DNA from 2 places in the Clostridium sp. X genome. Region 2 is predicted to be linked to the other one. Evidence: riboswitches for the same ligand, from Rfam matches in the RefSeq annotation. Region 2 holds a riboswitch; the other holds the start of a gene.

Region 1 (8,343 bases), 330 kb from region 2:
TATATATGCCTGCACTCTTGCCTCCAGCAATATTAATAGCTCCTCTAGGCTTTTCCTTGCATCCTGTCGCTAAAATTATAGCTTTTGAATTTATTTCAAGTATACCATCCTCTTCATTTACTGCAGTTATAATTTTATCCTTTTTCATATCAAAGACAGTGGTATTTAATTTATACTCTATATTCATATAATTAACTTTTTCAATAAAACTTTCAGCATATTCTGGCCCAGTTAGCTCTTCTCCCATAGTTTCAATGCCAAATCCACTATGAATACATTGATTAAGTATACCTCCAAGCGAATCTTCTCGCTCTAAAATTAATAACTTATTAATTCCTAGTTCTTTTGCTTTTATAGCTGAAGCAAGTCCCGCTGGTCCTCCCCCTACTATAACTATATCGTATTCTAGCACTTGAATTTCCCCCATTCGCCTTGCTCTTCTAGAATATTTTATCATATTTATTAATTGTACAAAATAAAAAATTCGGCTACGCCGATTTTTTTCGCTAGGGGGACCTAGTCCCCCTTCGACGACGCTATGCGTCTGAGCACCCCCCTTACTACGGCAATGGGTTCCCCCTCTGCACACCCTAGTTTATAGGAAATTATAAATTTATCCACAAAAGGATAAACCTATAATTTCCTATAAACTAAAAAATCTAAGTTTAAGCCATTAAATTTTAATTAACTTAAGATTCTATATATTCAAGCTGAATATTTGTAGCCTCTATAGTTGCTCCCTCAAGTTTAAGATTCTTATTTATTACATCCTCTGGAAAAAATAATAATGACCATGGTCTTGAATCCTTAGAGGATAAAATTCCAAAATGTTCTTCATCTAATTCAAAGTTTGCCGTGGCTATAATATTTCCATTTTGAATTATTTTAAAATCACAACTTATGTTAGCTATTGAATATGAATAACCATTTCTGATAAATAAGTCAACTACTAAAGCTCCATCTTCTTCAAAAACTCCATCTATTATATTAAAAGCAATTTGATTTTCTTTTGTATTTCCTAATTTATTAATCAATTCTTGCAAGTACTGCTTTGTTTCGTCATTAATCTGAGATAAATCTGCCATAGGTCCAAAACTATATTTTTGATTAGTTTTTGATATATCGTCATTCTCACTAGATACATTTTTATTATTTATATCTTTATTAGAAGAGTCTGTATTATTTGCTACGCATCCTATAAATAATACCCAAATAATTATTAGGATAAATATTAATCTCTTCATTCTATATCCCCTCTAATTGCTAATTTCTTTTTACGAAAAACAGTGTAATTATATCATTGTATTTAAGTACTGTCTATGAAAGTACTATCATTAACAACTTATTTTTTATAAACTTATTAAATATCAGTATTTTATTCTTTATATGTTATTATTCTATTAATAAAAATATATCTTTTATTGATAAATATAAAATGAAGGCAAATATTTGCCTTCATTTTATATTTATCATATATTAATCTTTTCTTCTATGCTCCACTAAATCTATTGATCCTAGAACTACATGAGCTAATCCAAAACCTAGAACACCAGCTGCTATTATAGGAGCAATCTTTTTCTTTGTTAGCGTAGCTCCAGTTCCACTTACAATAGTACCAAGAATCGTTGGTATTAAGCCTTCTTGTATTCTCATAAGAAATTCCTCCTTATTTAATTTGAATCTAATATTATAATGCCTCTAACTTGATATTTTATGTTTATATAAATAACACATATAAAACATAATTAGGATACTTATATTAAGTTACATTCTTAATGATAAATAAGGTATATTAAACAATATTTTCATAGTAGCTTCCACAAGATTTACTACATTTTATCTAAAAATTGAAATAATTTAATTGATTTTTGGAATTATAATAGTGACTTATAGTAGTTTATTTCTTTTATTTGAATCGAGGTATATTAAGATGAATTTTATGTTTGTACGTTTGATTATGGCTATTATCTGGATAATTTCAAGTTATCTTTGGGGGGATTGGAAGAACTGGAAAAAGTATTATCCAACTCTATTATTTTTCGGTATGGGCAATCTTATTTACAGTACTGTATTCCACAATAAACCCTTATGGACATTTCAAAGTGATTTTCTAGTACCACCTATAAATGAGTTATTTATAATCTTTACAATATTCTTTTCTAGTATATTATTGTATTTATCTAAATTTCCTAAAACCTTATATAAACAGATTATATATATATCATTATGGGTTGGAATTTATATGTCAATAGAACTATTTGCCACATCAATAGGAATGCAGAAAAATTATAACGGATGAACTATATACTGGTCATTGCTTCATAATGTTATTCAATTCCCATTAGTAATACTTCATCACAAAAATCCTCTATTGGCGTGGATAATTGCCCTTGCCTTTCTTGCCTTTATAATGAATATTTTTAATGTACCTTTTATAATAACTAAGTAAATAATACCTGATTTCTTATTATATATGAAAAATAGATTAAATAAAAAAATGAGAGAATTTACGTTTATGTAAATTCTCTCATTCTTTTTATTTATGGCAGGGGCACCAGGACTCGAACCCGGAACCAATGGTTTTGGAGACCACTACTCTACCAATTGAGCCATACCCCTTCAATACGAATCTTATTATATCATGTTATATATTTATGTGCAATACTTTTTATTATTTTAAGTTATTTAATTTTTGCACGCCCTATATACAGCTTTATCTTATTTAGTATAATCATATTACCTATGATTATACATTAAATAAAACTTATTGTACTTTAAGGAGTCTTTATCTATTCATATAATAGCCAAATAATAATATATTACAATAACTTACTTTTTATGAGAGATTATTTTATTTGCTTTTATTTTCTTCTTTTTTAGTATAAAATAATTTATGAATTGTAAATGATTTAATCTAGGAGTGAATATATATGGAACTTATTGTTGATAGCATAGATAAAACCCTGAATATAGGTTTTCAAATTGGAACACTTGCAAATAGTGGTGATATAATATGTTTAATCGGAGACTTGGGTACTGGTAAGACTCATATTACAAAAGGTATAGCAAAAGGTCTTGGAATAGATGACCATATAACTAGTCCTACTTTCACCATCGTAAATGAATATGTTGGTAGTAATCATAAACTTTATCACTTTGATGTATACAGAGTAAGCGATCCTGATGAAATTGAAGCTATTGGATTTGATGAATACATCTTTGACGATGCCATAAGTATCATCGAATGGGCAAATTATATTGAAGATTTAATCCCTGAAAATCATATGAGAATAAATATAGAAAAAATCCCTGATAAAGGCGATAACTTTAGAAAAATAACTATAAATTATATAGGTAGTAGATACGATTATGTAAAGGAGATAAATATATGAGAGTTCTTAGTGTAGATTCTTCAACAGCCACTGCTTCTTGTGCTGTTATTGAAGATGGTAAATTACTTGGTGAGATAAGCTTTAATGATAAAAAGCAACACTCTGTTATCTTAATGCCTCAAATAGACTATTTATTAAAAGGTTTAAATTTAGATATAAGCGCTATAGATGGATTTGTGATTTCAAGTGGACCAGGCTCCTTTACTGGTCTTAGGATTGGTGCAGCCTCTATAAAAGGGTTAGCTCAGGGACTTAATAAGCCTTTAGTTGGTATATCTTCTCTTGATTGCCTTGCATATAACCTAGCTTACACTGATGGAATTATATGTCCTATTCTAGATGCTTTAAGAGATAACGTATATACAGCATTATATAAGTTTTCTGATGGTAATTTGGTAAGATTAACAGACTATATAGCAATTCATATAGATGAATTAATCATTCTAATACAAAGTCAAGAAGATAAAAAAGTTTGCTTTATCGGTGATGCCATACCTAAATTTAAAGATAAATTAGAAAAAAGCTTTATAGGTGCACACTTTGCACCTGCACATCTTAATTTTCCTAGAGCATCTTCTTTAGGTGAACTTGGTTTAGAAAAACTTAAGAATAATAGTAATGATGACCTACTTTCCTTCTCACCAATTTATCTTAGAAAGTCACAAGCCGAAAGAGAATATGAAGCTAAAGTAAGGATGAGTGTAAATGAATAATCTAGTAATAGAGTCAATGACGGAGATTCACCTTGAAGATGTTGTAGAAATAAATAATCTTTCTCTTACTACACCTTGGAGCTTTGAGTCATTAAAGGGTGAATTGGAAAACAAGTTTTGCAAATATATAGTGGTAAAAAAAGATGGCACACTTATAGGATATGCAGGCCTATGGCTGATTATAGATGAGGCTCATATTACAAATGTTGCTATCCATCCTGATTATAGAGGTATAGGGGCTAGTAATGTTCTAATGGACGGTATAATTAAAATTTGTACTGACTTTAATATTCACTCTATAACCTTAGAGGTTAGAGAAAGTAATATAGTTGCTCGAAACCTATATAGCAAATACAACTTCGTTGTAGAAGGTTTAAGAAAGAATTACTATGATAATAATGAAAATGCAATAATTATGTGGAGAAGAAATTAAAAAGGAAGTTCACTGTGAACTTCCTTTTTTTGTATTAGTTTTCGAAAGCATTTCTTTTGTTTTCACCAACTGCATCTTCTTTATGAAGTATTGGAGAAACTCTTTTATATACCGGTATTGTTATTGCTGATACTACAATACATTTTAATAAGTTAAACGGTAATATAGATAAAAGAACAAAACTCTTTAAATCTTTTATTGCTGGATTAATTGCTGTTCCCATTGATACAAAAGCATCTATAGGAGCTTTGTACACTTTTGCATATAGTGGTAATAGTACTGTATAGTTTAATACAGATGCAACTACAGACATTACAATTGTTCCTGCTATCAATCCAATAATTGCTGTTTTTCTTGATTTATTAAGCTTGTATATAGTTCCTGCTGTTCCTACTAGTAAAGATCCAACTATAAAGTTTGCAATTTCTCCAACGAAGCCCGTTTGAGTTCCTTTAAACATTAAAATTAATACATTCTTAAATAGTTCTATTATTATTCCAGCTACAGGTCCTAAAGCAAATGCTCCTAATAATGCTGGAAGGTCACTTAAGTCTATCTTTAAGAAAGATGGAAAAATAGGTAATGCCATGTCCATAAACATAAGTACAAAAGCCATTACAGCTAATAAAGAAATTTTAATCATTGAGTTTAAGTTACTTTGTTTCATTTTTATACCCCCTAATTTTTATCTTCAAGGATATGGATAGTTTCAAAAAAGCCCTGACAATCGTAAGATAGCCAGGGCATAAAATACTATACAAACTACCTATACCTTCTTCCATCCAGACTTTACTGTCGGTCTTGGAGTTTCACCAAGTCAACCGTATTACTACGGGTCGCGGACTATACCGCCGGTAGGGAATTTCACCCTGCCCTGAAGATATATAATTTAAATAATCTCAAAGCAAATTATACATATAAATCGCCAGAATTTCAATAGTAATTTATTATTTTTTCATTGATAAAGATATTCGTGATCTTTTATCATCAACTTCTATTACTCTAACATCTACAATATCTCCAACATTTACTATATCTAATGGATGCTTCACAAAACTATCAGATAACTGGCTTATATGAACTAGCCCATCCTGATGAACTCCGATATCAACAAAAGCTCCAAAGTCGGCCACGTTTCTTACAGTTCCACTTAATACCATACCAGGCTTTAATTGATTTATGTCAACTACTCCCTTTTTAAATATAGGCTTTGGTAATTCTTCTCTAGGATCACGTCCTGGCTTTTTAATTTCTTTTATTATATCTTGAAGAGTAGGAACTCCTATATCTAGTTTTGAAGCTAAACTTTCAAGTCCAAAGTTTTTTAATTTAATATCAATATCTGATAACTTATTATTTTTCAAATCATTTTCATTATAACCTAAAGTACTTAGTAATGCCTTTGCAGCTTTATAGGATTCTGGATGGACTGATGTATTATCAAGTACTTCCTTACTCTCTGGAACTCTTAAAAATCCCGCACATTGCTCATAAGCTTTAGGTCCAAGTCTCTTAACTTTTAACAATTGCTTTCTATCTTTAAACTTGCCATTTTCTTCTCTAAAATCTACTATGTTTTTAGCAATAGTCGAATTAATCCCAGATACGTAGGATAAAAGTGACGGTGTTGCAATATTAAGATCAACTCCCACACTATTTACGCCATCTTCTACTACTCCTTTTAATGACTCATCTAATCTTTTAGGAGTTACATCATGCTGGTATTGACCTACGCCTATGGATTTAGGATCAATTTTTACAAGTTCAGCCATTGGGTCTTGAAGTCTTCGTCCAATAGAAATGGCTCCCCTTATTGAAACATTTATATCTGGGTATTCTTTTGAGGCAAGCTCTGAGGCTGAATATACTGATGCCCCAGCTTCTGATACCACTACATAAAATAAATCTTTACCCTTTTCCTTTCTCACCTCATCAATTAGCTTTGCTAAAACTTCCTCTGATTCTCTACTTGCAGTTCCATTTCCAAGTGATATAACCTCTACATTATGTTTATACACTAGCTCCTTAAGTATCTTAACAGAACCTTCCACATCATTTTGTGGAGCTGTAGCATATACCGTAGCTGTGTCTAAAATCTTACCTGTATCATCTAACACAGCTATTTTACATCCTGTTCTAAATCCTGGGTCATATCCTAAAACTACCTTACCCTTTATTGGTGATTGCATTAGCAGAGCTTTAAGATTAGCTTTAAAAATATCTATTGCTCCCTCTTCACCCTTACCTGTAAGCTCTGATCTTATCTCTCTTTCTATTGATGGATATATCAGTCTTTTTAATGAATCTTCAACAGCTTCTTCAATACATTTGTCAGTAATTGAATTGCCTTTTAAAGTATTCTTATTTAAATAACTTATAATATTTTCTAAATTAACTGTGATTTTAACAGATAATACTTTTTCTTTTTCCCCTCTATTAATAGCAAGTATTCTGTGGGACGGAATTCTGCGAACTGCTTCTGAATAATTATAATACATTTCATAAGGAGTAGGTTCTTTACTGCTTCCACTACATTCAAGCATTCCTTCTCTTCTTACAAATTCTCTTATCCATTTTCTATATTGAGCCTCATCTGATATAATCTCTGCAATTATATCTTTTGCCCCATTTAAAGCCTCGCTTATAGTTCTTACTTCTTTTTCTTCGCTTATAAATTCATTTACATATTCTTCTAAGCTTCCTTTAAATTCTCCACCTAATATCATATCTGCTAATAATTGAAGTCCTTTTTCTACTGCTATAGTTGCTCTAGTTCTCTTTTTGGGTTTAAAAGGTCTATATATATCCTCTACTTCAGTTAAGGTTTCACACTTTTCAATTTGAAGTTTTAAATCTTCTGTAAGTTTTTCTTGCTCTCCAATTATTCTAATTACATCTTCTTTTCTTTCTTTTAGATTTCTAAGATAAGTTAATCTTTCAGCCATATTTCTCAGGATTATATCATCTAATTCTCCTGTTTTTTCTTTTCTATATCTAGCTATGAACGGAACTGTATTCCCATCATCTAAAAGTTCTATCATACTATTTACTTGGTTTATATTGACTTGAAATTCTTTAGCTAATCTTTCATTAATTTTTACCATATTTGCCTCCACTCCAGTTTAACTCTGAAATATATTACCTATAGTATAATTGCAATCCTAATTTTACCTTAACCTAATTAAAATGTCCAATAATTCATCATATAACACTTTTTAACTTCATAACTATATAATATATCAATATTTAAGGAGTCTTATATGAAAAAATTTATTAAACAATCTATTTTGTCTTTACTACTGATGATATTCATCTTAAGTTTTCAAATTTATTCTACTATCCACCCATTTACTTCTAGTAATATTATTAGCACAATAAACTTTTTATCCTCAGATCATTTTAAAGGTAGACTAACTGGAACCCTTGAAAATAAAGAGATAGAAGAATATATCAAACTTCAATTTATAGAGAATAACTTAAAACCTTTTATGGGTGAATATACTCAATCATTTAAAATAGATTATCCTAAAAGAGTAAAAGGGGATCCTTCCTTAAGCATAACCAATAGTGACGGGGATGTAATTAAAGAATTTACTTATGGTGTTGATTATAAAGAAGATATGCTTAATTTTAAAAACAATGTATTTACTTTTAATAAAGAAAATCCATATATCGTATCAAAGAATAATATAATGCAAGTAAAACAAAACTCTGATTACTTTTTATTTTACATACCTGAAAAAAACGACTTAGGATTTAGAAGTTCTTTTATGAATACTGCTCAGTGGAGTATGTGTATTATGGT
Region 2 (8,343 bases):
TTTTATGAAATAAGGTAAAACTATTATCAAAGTTTATTGCAAAGGCAAGGGAAAGCAGGGTTGGAACAGAAATCAAAACTGTAGATACGTACATTAATACCTTTATATTTTTATAATTTATAAGTAAACAAATAAAAATTACAATTAAAGAGGCTATTAATATTGTATCTAAAGACTTAAATATATTCCTCACTTCTTCAAAATGTATTATACCAGACTGAGAAGAAGGAAGCGTTGGAAGGCTGAATGAAGTATCATCACTATCTTCTAAGTAATCAATCAAATAATTATAATTAGATTTTATATCTTCTTTGCTCATATTAGAGATTTCTTCTATATTGAGATAATTAATATCAAAATAATATAAGGGCTTAAAATTTAAGGTGAATTTTGATATAGATGAGATAATAGTTAAAGTAAAAGCTATTGATAAAATAATCTTTATAAGTTTATTTAATAAAGACGGCATATAAGTCACTCCTCCCTATGATTTATAAGGAATTATACCATAAAAACATAAAGAATTTATGAAGAGTTCAATAAAATTACTCTGCATTTCATTTAAAAAAGATACAGACAAGACTAAAATGGCGCTTAAAAAGGCATTAAAATCTTTTGAAAATATACTTCTTAAAGAATAAAGAGAGCTTTTATAAAAGCTCTCTTTATTCGGAAAATATATTTAATTTTATTCTAAATCTAAATTACTACAAGCACCTTGGTTAAATCTTCCTTGACCATTTCTCATCATTCCTTGTCCTCTACCTTTTCCTTGGTTCTGCATTTGATCAAAGTTTCCAGTGCAATTTTCTATATTTGTACTTAGATTTGCTTTTAAAGCATCTCCTTCTTCTTTTGTAATTGTACCCTTAGTTACGGCAGCATCTATAGCCTTTGCTTTTTCTTCTAGTAAAGCTGATTTAATATCCTCTTGGCTTAAACCTTTTTCAAGAGCTAAGTCATAAATTGTTTTTCCAGAATCTCTTGCAGTTGTTATTTCTTCATCTGTTAAGCTTAATTTATTTTTAAGGATATTAGAAGTATAATCATATCCACGCATAGATGTTATTCTTCCAAGACCTAATCTTTGCTTTTGTGTATTTATATTGGTGTTATCACTTGAGGATGAGGCATAGGCAGTTGCCCCTATTCCTAAAGCCATAGTAAGTGCTAAAGCAGATATAATATTTCTTTTTTTCATTTTACATTCCTCCAAATTATTATTTTTGCATCCCTATCTGGGATATACTTATATAATAGCTAATATTTTTGGGTAAAAAATGTTCTAATTGTGATGGAATTGTAAAAGTTAAATAAGTGATTTTCACAAATTTATCACATTTAACACAATTTTTAATCAAATAAATGAGATATAATAAGTAGTAATACATTTTAGAGGGGTTATATTATGAGTGAAAAAATTTTAATAATTGAAGATGAAACTAAGCTTTCTGAAGTAATGAGCTTATATTTAAGAAAAAATAATTATGATGTAAATTGTGTTAGTGATGGAAAAATGGCAGATGATATTATAGGCATAAATCATTATGACTTAATAATTTTAGATGTTATGCTTCCAGGAAAAGATGGTTGGGCTTTGCTTAGAAAAATTAAATCAATGGGAGACACTCCCGTTATACTAACTACCGCAAGAGGAGAAGAAGATGATAGAATTTTTGGACTAGAGCTAGGTGCTGATGATTATATGGTTAAACCAATTAGCATGAGAGAGCTAGTACTTCGTGTAAATCTTAGAATTAACAGTAAAGCAACTAAAAGTAAAGCATTAAGCTTTGGAGACTTAACTATAATAGAGGAAAGTAGAGAAGTTATAGAAGGAGATAAAAATATAAGTTTAACACCTAAAGAATTTGATCTTTTAATATTCTTAAGTAAAAATACGGGCCAGGTATTTAATAGAGAACAATTATTAAATACGGTGTGGGGATATGACTATATTGGAGATTCTAGAACTATTGACACTCATATTAAAAAGTTAAGAGAAAAAATTAAGTTTTGTGAAGAGTACCTTTTAACTATATGGGGCGTTGGATATAAGCTAGATATTAAAACTATAGCACAAAATAAGTAAGGAGAAAGTTTATGGATAAAATCACACTTAAGCTTATAAAATATTTTATGCTCATAATTACTTTAATTGTGGCTATATCTTTATCGACAAGCAGTATATTTTTATCTAAATATTATCTTAAACATCAGTATAGGACATTAGAGGCTTCTGCAAAACAAATACATGAGGCTTTAAATAACAATGAACCTATTAATGACACGACTATTAGTGCAATACTTATTAAGGGAAATAATATAATCTCACTAACTCATGGGAAAATGGGAATGATGCCTTTTATGAGATCTTTAAGTGATATAAATTTTAAAAATCAAGGAGTCTTTAAAAATGGCATGGGAGATGAATTTTTATATTATAAATTAGAAACGGATATTGGAAATATTGTGGTGCTTCAAAATAATAACTATTCTTCAGGATACTTAAAAATAGTTTATATCAGTCTATTTTTTATATTTATTTTTTCAGTTATATTGTCTATACCTTTAATATCCTTTATAGGAAAGAAATTTACAAGACCTATATTAAAATTAGAAAAGGTAGCATTAGCTATATCTAAAGGAGAATTTGATGTAGATTGTAGTGTTAGTACTAATGATGAAATTGAAACACTATCTAAAAGCTTAGCTCAAATGGCTATAGATTTAAAGAAGAAATATAAGTTTCAAAGAGAGTTTATTGCTAATGTATCTCATGATTTTAGAACGCCTTTGAGTGTAATTAGAAGCTATAGTGAAGTCATATATGATGGATTAGTGAGTGAAAGAACTATAACGGAATATTCAGGTGAGATAATAAATGAGGTAGATAGATTAAACAACTTAGTCGTGGATTTACTTCACCTCTCAAAGCTTCAGGATGGAGGGAATTTACTTAATAAAGAGTATATTTGTTTATCTAAACTCATAGAGGAATGTGTTAAGAAGTTTAATCCTATTGTGGAGAAAAAGCAAATAGATATAATAACTTCTATTAGGGCTGTAAAAATATACGCAGACAAAAAATACATTGAAAGAGTACTATATAACTTTATTGATAATGCTATTAAGTTTAGCGAAAAAAATAGTAAAATTGAAATATTAAGTTACTATGAAAAAGAAGGTTTGAAAGTAGCTATAAGAGACTTTGGTATAGGTATAGAAGAGTATTTATTAGAAGATGTATGGTATAAGTATTATAAAAATTCTCAAAGTGGAGGAATGGGGTTAGGACTTCCAATTTGTAGAGAGATATTGAATATGCATGGATTCCATTATGGCGTTACAAGTTCTAAAGATGAGGGAACTGAATTTTACTTTATAATACCAAAGGATAATACTGATATCTTGTAACACAATAAAATCTCATTGCATAGCTTAAAATGAAATTATAATTTCATTAAGTAAGTTGTAAAGGATTGAATATAATTGAGATTTGTTATCTTTGGAGATTCTAAGGGAAAAGATAAGGGAATAAACAAAAAGGTTTTAAATAAAATACTTAAGAAGATAAAAAAAACAGATATACAACCAGAACATATAATACATCTAGGAGATAGTGTAGCTGGAAGTAGCGATACAGAAATATTAAAGATGCAGTTAGATGAACTTCATAAACTCATTAACTGTTATTTCCCAAGGAATATACTTTTACCGACTATTGGAAATCATGAAGTAAATAATGCACCTTTGGAGAGTACAGCAGAAGAGGTTCTTGAAATTTATTATAAAGATTTAGAAATTAGTGATTATTTAGAAGGATATCATAAAACAGTGTATTATAAAGATTTTTCTAATGTAAGAATGATATTTTTAAATGCTTTTCACTATGGTGAAATACACAAAATTACAGGAGAACAATTAGAATGGTTTAAATTAGTTGCTAAGGAAGATAAAAAATTTAAGATTGTTTTTGTACATTCACCAGCTTACCCCACCGGAGCACACTTAAATACTTGTCTTGATTCACATCCAGAAAATAGAGATGAGTTTTGGAGAGTTGTTGATGAAGCTAATATTAATCTTGTTTTTTCTTCTCATGAACATAACTATTCAAGAAGAGCAATTAACTTTAATTTAAGTACTCCTAATAATTTATATTGCAATAGTATTACTCAAATTATTTCAGGGGGAGCAGGAGAAAAATTAAAAGAAAAGTATAAAGATAAAAGAGGAGTTATAATATCACCTAAAGATGTTTATCACTATGTAATACTAGATATTGAAGAAGACTGCATTAAAGTAAAGGCAGTTTCTATTGATGAGAAGTTGTTAGATGATTTTATAATATCTGTGAAAGATAAGGTTGTATCTAGAGAGTAATACTTTAGATGCAACCTTTTGTTAATTTTAAATAAAAATCTTCATAAAATCTTCAAAATGAAGTAGTATAGTTTTAATAGATATTGAATTCTAGAAGGAAGAATTTTACGTCGTAAAATTCCTAAATAACGGAGGCTAGAGAAATGAATAATATTTTAATTATAGAGGATGAGGAAAAAGTAGCAGAGGTATTAAAGGCCTATTTAGATAAAGAGGGATATAATGTATACTGTACTACAAAAGGTTTAGAAGGAATTGAGTTATTTAAAACTATTGAATTTAAGCTTATAATTCTTGATTTAATGCTTCCAGATATAAGTGGAGAAGAAGTGTGCAAAATTATAAGAAAAACTTCAGATACATATATATTTATGCTAACTGCCAAAGGGACTTTAACTGATAGAATTGATGGGTTAAATATTGGAGCTGATGAATATTTAGTTAAACCTTTTAGTCCTAGAGAATTAACGGCAAGAGTAAATGCGCTATTTAGAAGATTAAATGTATCTAATAATGCTTCAATTCTTTCTTTTGATAATGGAAGTTTGATTATTGATTATGAGAAAAGAATGGTTAAGATCAATGATAAAGAAGTATCTTTTACTCCAAATGAATTCGATATTTTATATACTCTTGCTATGAATAAAGGAATAGTTTTAACAAGAGAACAACTCATAGAGAAAATTTTTGGTATTGATTTTAATGGTTTTGATAGAACTATTGATGTACACATTAAAAATATTCGAAAGAAACTAGAGGAGGATACTAAAAATCCTAGATATATTGTAACAGTTATGAGAGTAGGATATAAATTTGGTGGTGAAAACTAGATGCAATCAATTAGAAGAAGATTAAGTTTTTTACTAGTAATGTGCTCTATTGTAGCAATATTACTTATAACACTTTTTGTAAATATAACTGTAAATGATAAGTTTAATAAATATATGATTGATATTCAAAATAAGAGGTATGAGAGAATAGTAGGTCATTTTGAGGAGATATATAAAAGAGATGGAAGATGGAGTGGGAATTCAGGATCAGAATTAATGCATGAAGCTTATATGGGAAATTACTGTTTAACACTTAGAGATAATAATAAAAAAGTTATATGGGGAATGGACCCCGAAGATATAAGATATAAATCACATTTTAATAGCATGATTGTAAAAGAAACTGGTGTATATACATCAAAGACTTTTGAAATAAAAAGAGAAGGGAATATAGTTGGATATATTGATATAGGGCAGTACTCATCAGTTTTGCTTACAGAAGAAGATGTTAATTTTAAAGCAGCTATAAATAAAAGTATTTTTGCAAGCAGCATTGTGACATTAATTATAATTATTAGTATTAGTTTGTATTTTTCTAAGCAGTTCTCAGTACCAATTAAAGAAATTTCCAATATGTCCGTAAATTTGTCAAGAGGTAAGTTTGACTTTCGTTCTAAAACTAAAAGCAATATAGAAGAATTAGAAAATTTAAGAATGAGTATAAATATACTAGCAGAAAAATTGAATCATCAAGAAATGCTTAGAAAGCGCTTAGTATCAGATATATCTCATGAAATCAGAACACCTTTGAATGTACTCCAAAATAATTTAGAGGCTATGATAGATGGAGTTTTTCCTGTTAATGAAGAGCGATTAGTAAGTCTAAATGAAGAAGTTATACGGTTTGGAAGATTACTAAGCAATTTAGATATACTAAAAGAATTTGAAGGAGAAAGTATAGGATTAGATTTACAAACAATAGCTTTAGATGAGCTTATAGAAAGTATTTATAGTGATTTTTCAGTTGCAGCAGAAAGTAAAGGTATAAAGCTAAAATATGAAATAAAGCCAAGGGAAAACTATAATATTATTGGAGATAAAGATAAATTAAAGCAGGTATTCATTAATTTAATATCTAATGCTGTAAAGTTTACAGAGGGTAGTGAAGAGATATTAATTAAGCTTTACAATGACAAAGAAAATGTTGTAGTAGAAATTAAAGATAATGGTATAGGAATTAATAAAGAAGATTTACAATTTATATTTGAAAGGCTTTACAGAGGAGATAAAAGCAGAAATAAAATAGAAGGTAATGGGATAGGACTTACTATAGTAAAGAGTATCTTAAAGCTTCATTCAGCAACTATTGATGTAGAAAGTGAAGAGGGAAATGGGACCACATTTAGAATTAATTTCACTAAAAATTAGATTTAAATGTTGACACACAAAAATAAATATGGTAATTTAAATATAAATTAAAACTAAATAAAACCTTCAGGGCAGGGTGAAATTCCCGATCGGCGGTAAAGTCCGCGAACCATTTTGTGGTTGACTTGGTGAAACTCCAAGACCGACAGTATAGTCTGGATGAAAGAAGGAAAGTCATATATTACGTTATAGTTATATTTATATGTATATTTTTGTTACATGCATATTTATATTTATTATTTTAATGTTGTATTGTCTAGTAATTTTGCTCTGAAGATATATTTCTTCAGGGCTTTTATTTTGCAAAAAATTGAGAATAATATATAATAAATATTTATTTGAAAGATCATAATGAGTCTAAGAACTCTGTTTATTAAAAAAATCATATTGAGGTTAAGAACTTTTTTTATGATGGAGGTGATATTTTAGTGGATATTAGCTATATGAAAAGAGCCATTGAATTGGCACAAAAAGGCATAGGGTATACTAGTCCTAATCCCCTTGTTGGAGCAGTTATTGTAAAGAATAATAGGATTATAGGAGAAGGGTATCATGAGATTTATGGGGGACCACATGCAGAAGTAAATGCTTTTAAAAATGCAGAAGAAGATGTTGAAGGTGCAACCATGTATGTAACATTAGAACCCTGCTCTCACTATGGAAAAACTCCACCTTGTGCCAAAGCTATTGTAGAAAGAAAAATATCTAAGGTTGTAATAGGGATGATGGATCCTAATCCTATAGTGGCAGGAAGAGGAATAAAAATATTAGAGGAAAATGGAATTGAAGTTATTACAGGGATTTTAGAAGAAGAAGTAAGAAAATTAAATGAGATATTTATTAAATATATAACCACTAAACGTCCATTTTGTATATTAAAAACTGCAATGACTTTAGATGGGAAAATTGCAACTTCAACAGGCAATTCAATGTGGATAACTAATGAAGTTTCAAGAAACTATGTTCATGAAATAAGACATAGAGTATCAGGGATAATGGTTGGGGTAGGTACTGTATTAGCGGATAACCCAAAACTAACTACTAGATTACATAATAAAGAAGGTAAAAATCCAACAAGAATTATTGTGGATACAACTGGTAAAACTCCTTTAGATTCTAATGTACTAGATATTAGTTCAAAGGCTAGGACTATTATAGCAACTACTGAAAAAGCAAATACTGAAATTATTGAAAATATGAAAGCAAAAGGAGCTGAAATAATAATAACTCCTTTAAGAAACAATAGAATAGATTTAAATTTTCTTATGAAAAAGCTTGGAGAGAGTGGAATTGATAGTGTTTTAGTAGAGGGAGGTTCAACTCTAAATTATAGTGCTTTAGAGGAAGGTATTATAGATAAAGTTATTTCATTTATTGCACCTAAAATTATTGGAGGAGAGCTGGCAAAGACTCCAGTAGGTGGAGAAGGAATAAAGTATGTTAAAGATGCTATTCTTTTAGATAATATTCAGATTACAAGATTTAATGAGGATATTATGATAGAAGGTTATTTGAGAAAGGAAGAATAGATTAATGTTTACTGGATTAGTTGAAGAGATAGGAAAAGTAGAAAATGTTATAAAAGGTGCAAAATCAGCACAAATTACTATTAGTGCAAATAAGGTTTTAGAAGATGCTAAGTTAGGAGATAGTATAAGTACCAATGGTGTTTGTCTTACAGTAGTAAGTTTCACGAAGAGCTCATTTACAGTAGATGTAATGCCAGAGACTATGAGAAGAAGTAATTTAAAAAACTTGA

Evidence for each region. Region 2 has a riboswitch for FMN ahead of ribD (bifunctional diaminohydroxyphosphoribosylaminopyrimidine deaminase/5-amino-6-(5-phosphoribosylamino)uracil reductase RibD). Riboswitches for the same ligand answer to the same signal wherever they lie in the genome.
Region 1: another riboswitch for FMN. It lies ahead of ACX0KU_RS01820 (ECF transporter S component); the one in region 2 lies ahead of ribD (bifunctional diaminohydroxyphosphoribosylaminopyrimidine deaminase/5-amino-6-(5-phosphoribosylamino)uracil reductase RibD).

Annotation. Positions count from the first base shown of each region.
Region 1 is NZ_CM146912.1:366,269-374,611, forward strand. It holds partial or broken gene ACX0KU_RS01780 (NAD(P)/FAD-dependent oxidoreductase) at 1-412, opposite strand, end outside; gene ACX0KU_RS01785 (SLAP domain-containing protein) at 690-1,244, opposite strand; gene ACX0KU_RS01790 (asparagine synthase) at 1,477-1,653, opposite strand; gene ACX0KU_RS01795 (CBO0543 family protein) at 1,958-2,299, shown strand; tRNA gene ACX0KU_RS01800 (tRNA-Trp) at 2,544-2,619, opposite strand; gene tsaE (tRNA (adenosine(37)-N6)-threonylcarbamoyltransferase complex ATPase subunit type 1 TsaE) at 2,931-3,392, shown strand; gene tsaB (tRNA (adenosine(37)-N6)-threonylcarbamoyltransferase complex dimerization subunit type 1 TsaB) at 3,389-4,105, shown strand; gene rimI (ribosomal protein S18-alanine N-acetyltransferase) at 4,098-4,538, shown strand; gene ACX0KU_RS01820 (ECF transporter S component) at 4,573-5,205, opposite strand; FMN riboswitch at 5,305-5,424, opposite strand; gene ACX0KU_RS01825 (Tex family protein) at 5,486-7,642, opposite strand; gene ACX0KU_RS01830 (M28 family metallopeptidase) at 7,799-8,343, shown strand, end outside.
Region 2 is NZ_CM146912.1:41,061-49,403, reverse strand. It holds gene ACX0KU_RS00275 (TIGR01906 family membrane protein) at 1-469, opposite strand, end outside; gene ACX0KU_RS00270 (hypothetical protein) at 689-1,201, opposite strand; gene ACX0KU_RS00265 (response regulator transcription factor) at 1,409-2,092, shown strand; gene ACX0KU_RS00260 (ATP-binding protein) at 2,104-3,417, shown strand; gene ACX0KU_RS00255 (metallophosphoesterase family protein) at 3,493-4,386, shown strand; gene ACX0KU_RS00250 (response regulator transcription factor) at 4,530-5,216, shown strand; gene ACX0KU_RS00245 (sensor histidine kinase) at 5,217-6,584, shown strand; FMN riboswitch at 6,643-6,759, shown strand; gene ribD (bifunctional diaminohydroxyphosphoribosylaminopyrimidine deaminase/5-amino-6-(5-phosphoribosylamino)uracil reductase RibD) at 7,028-8,113, shown strand; gene ACX0KU_RS00235 (riboflavin synthase) at 8,118-8,343, shown strand, end outside.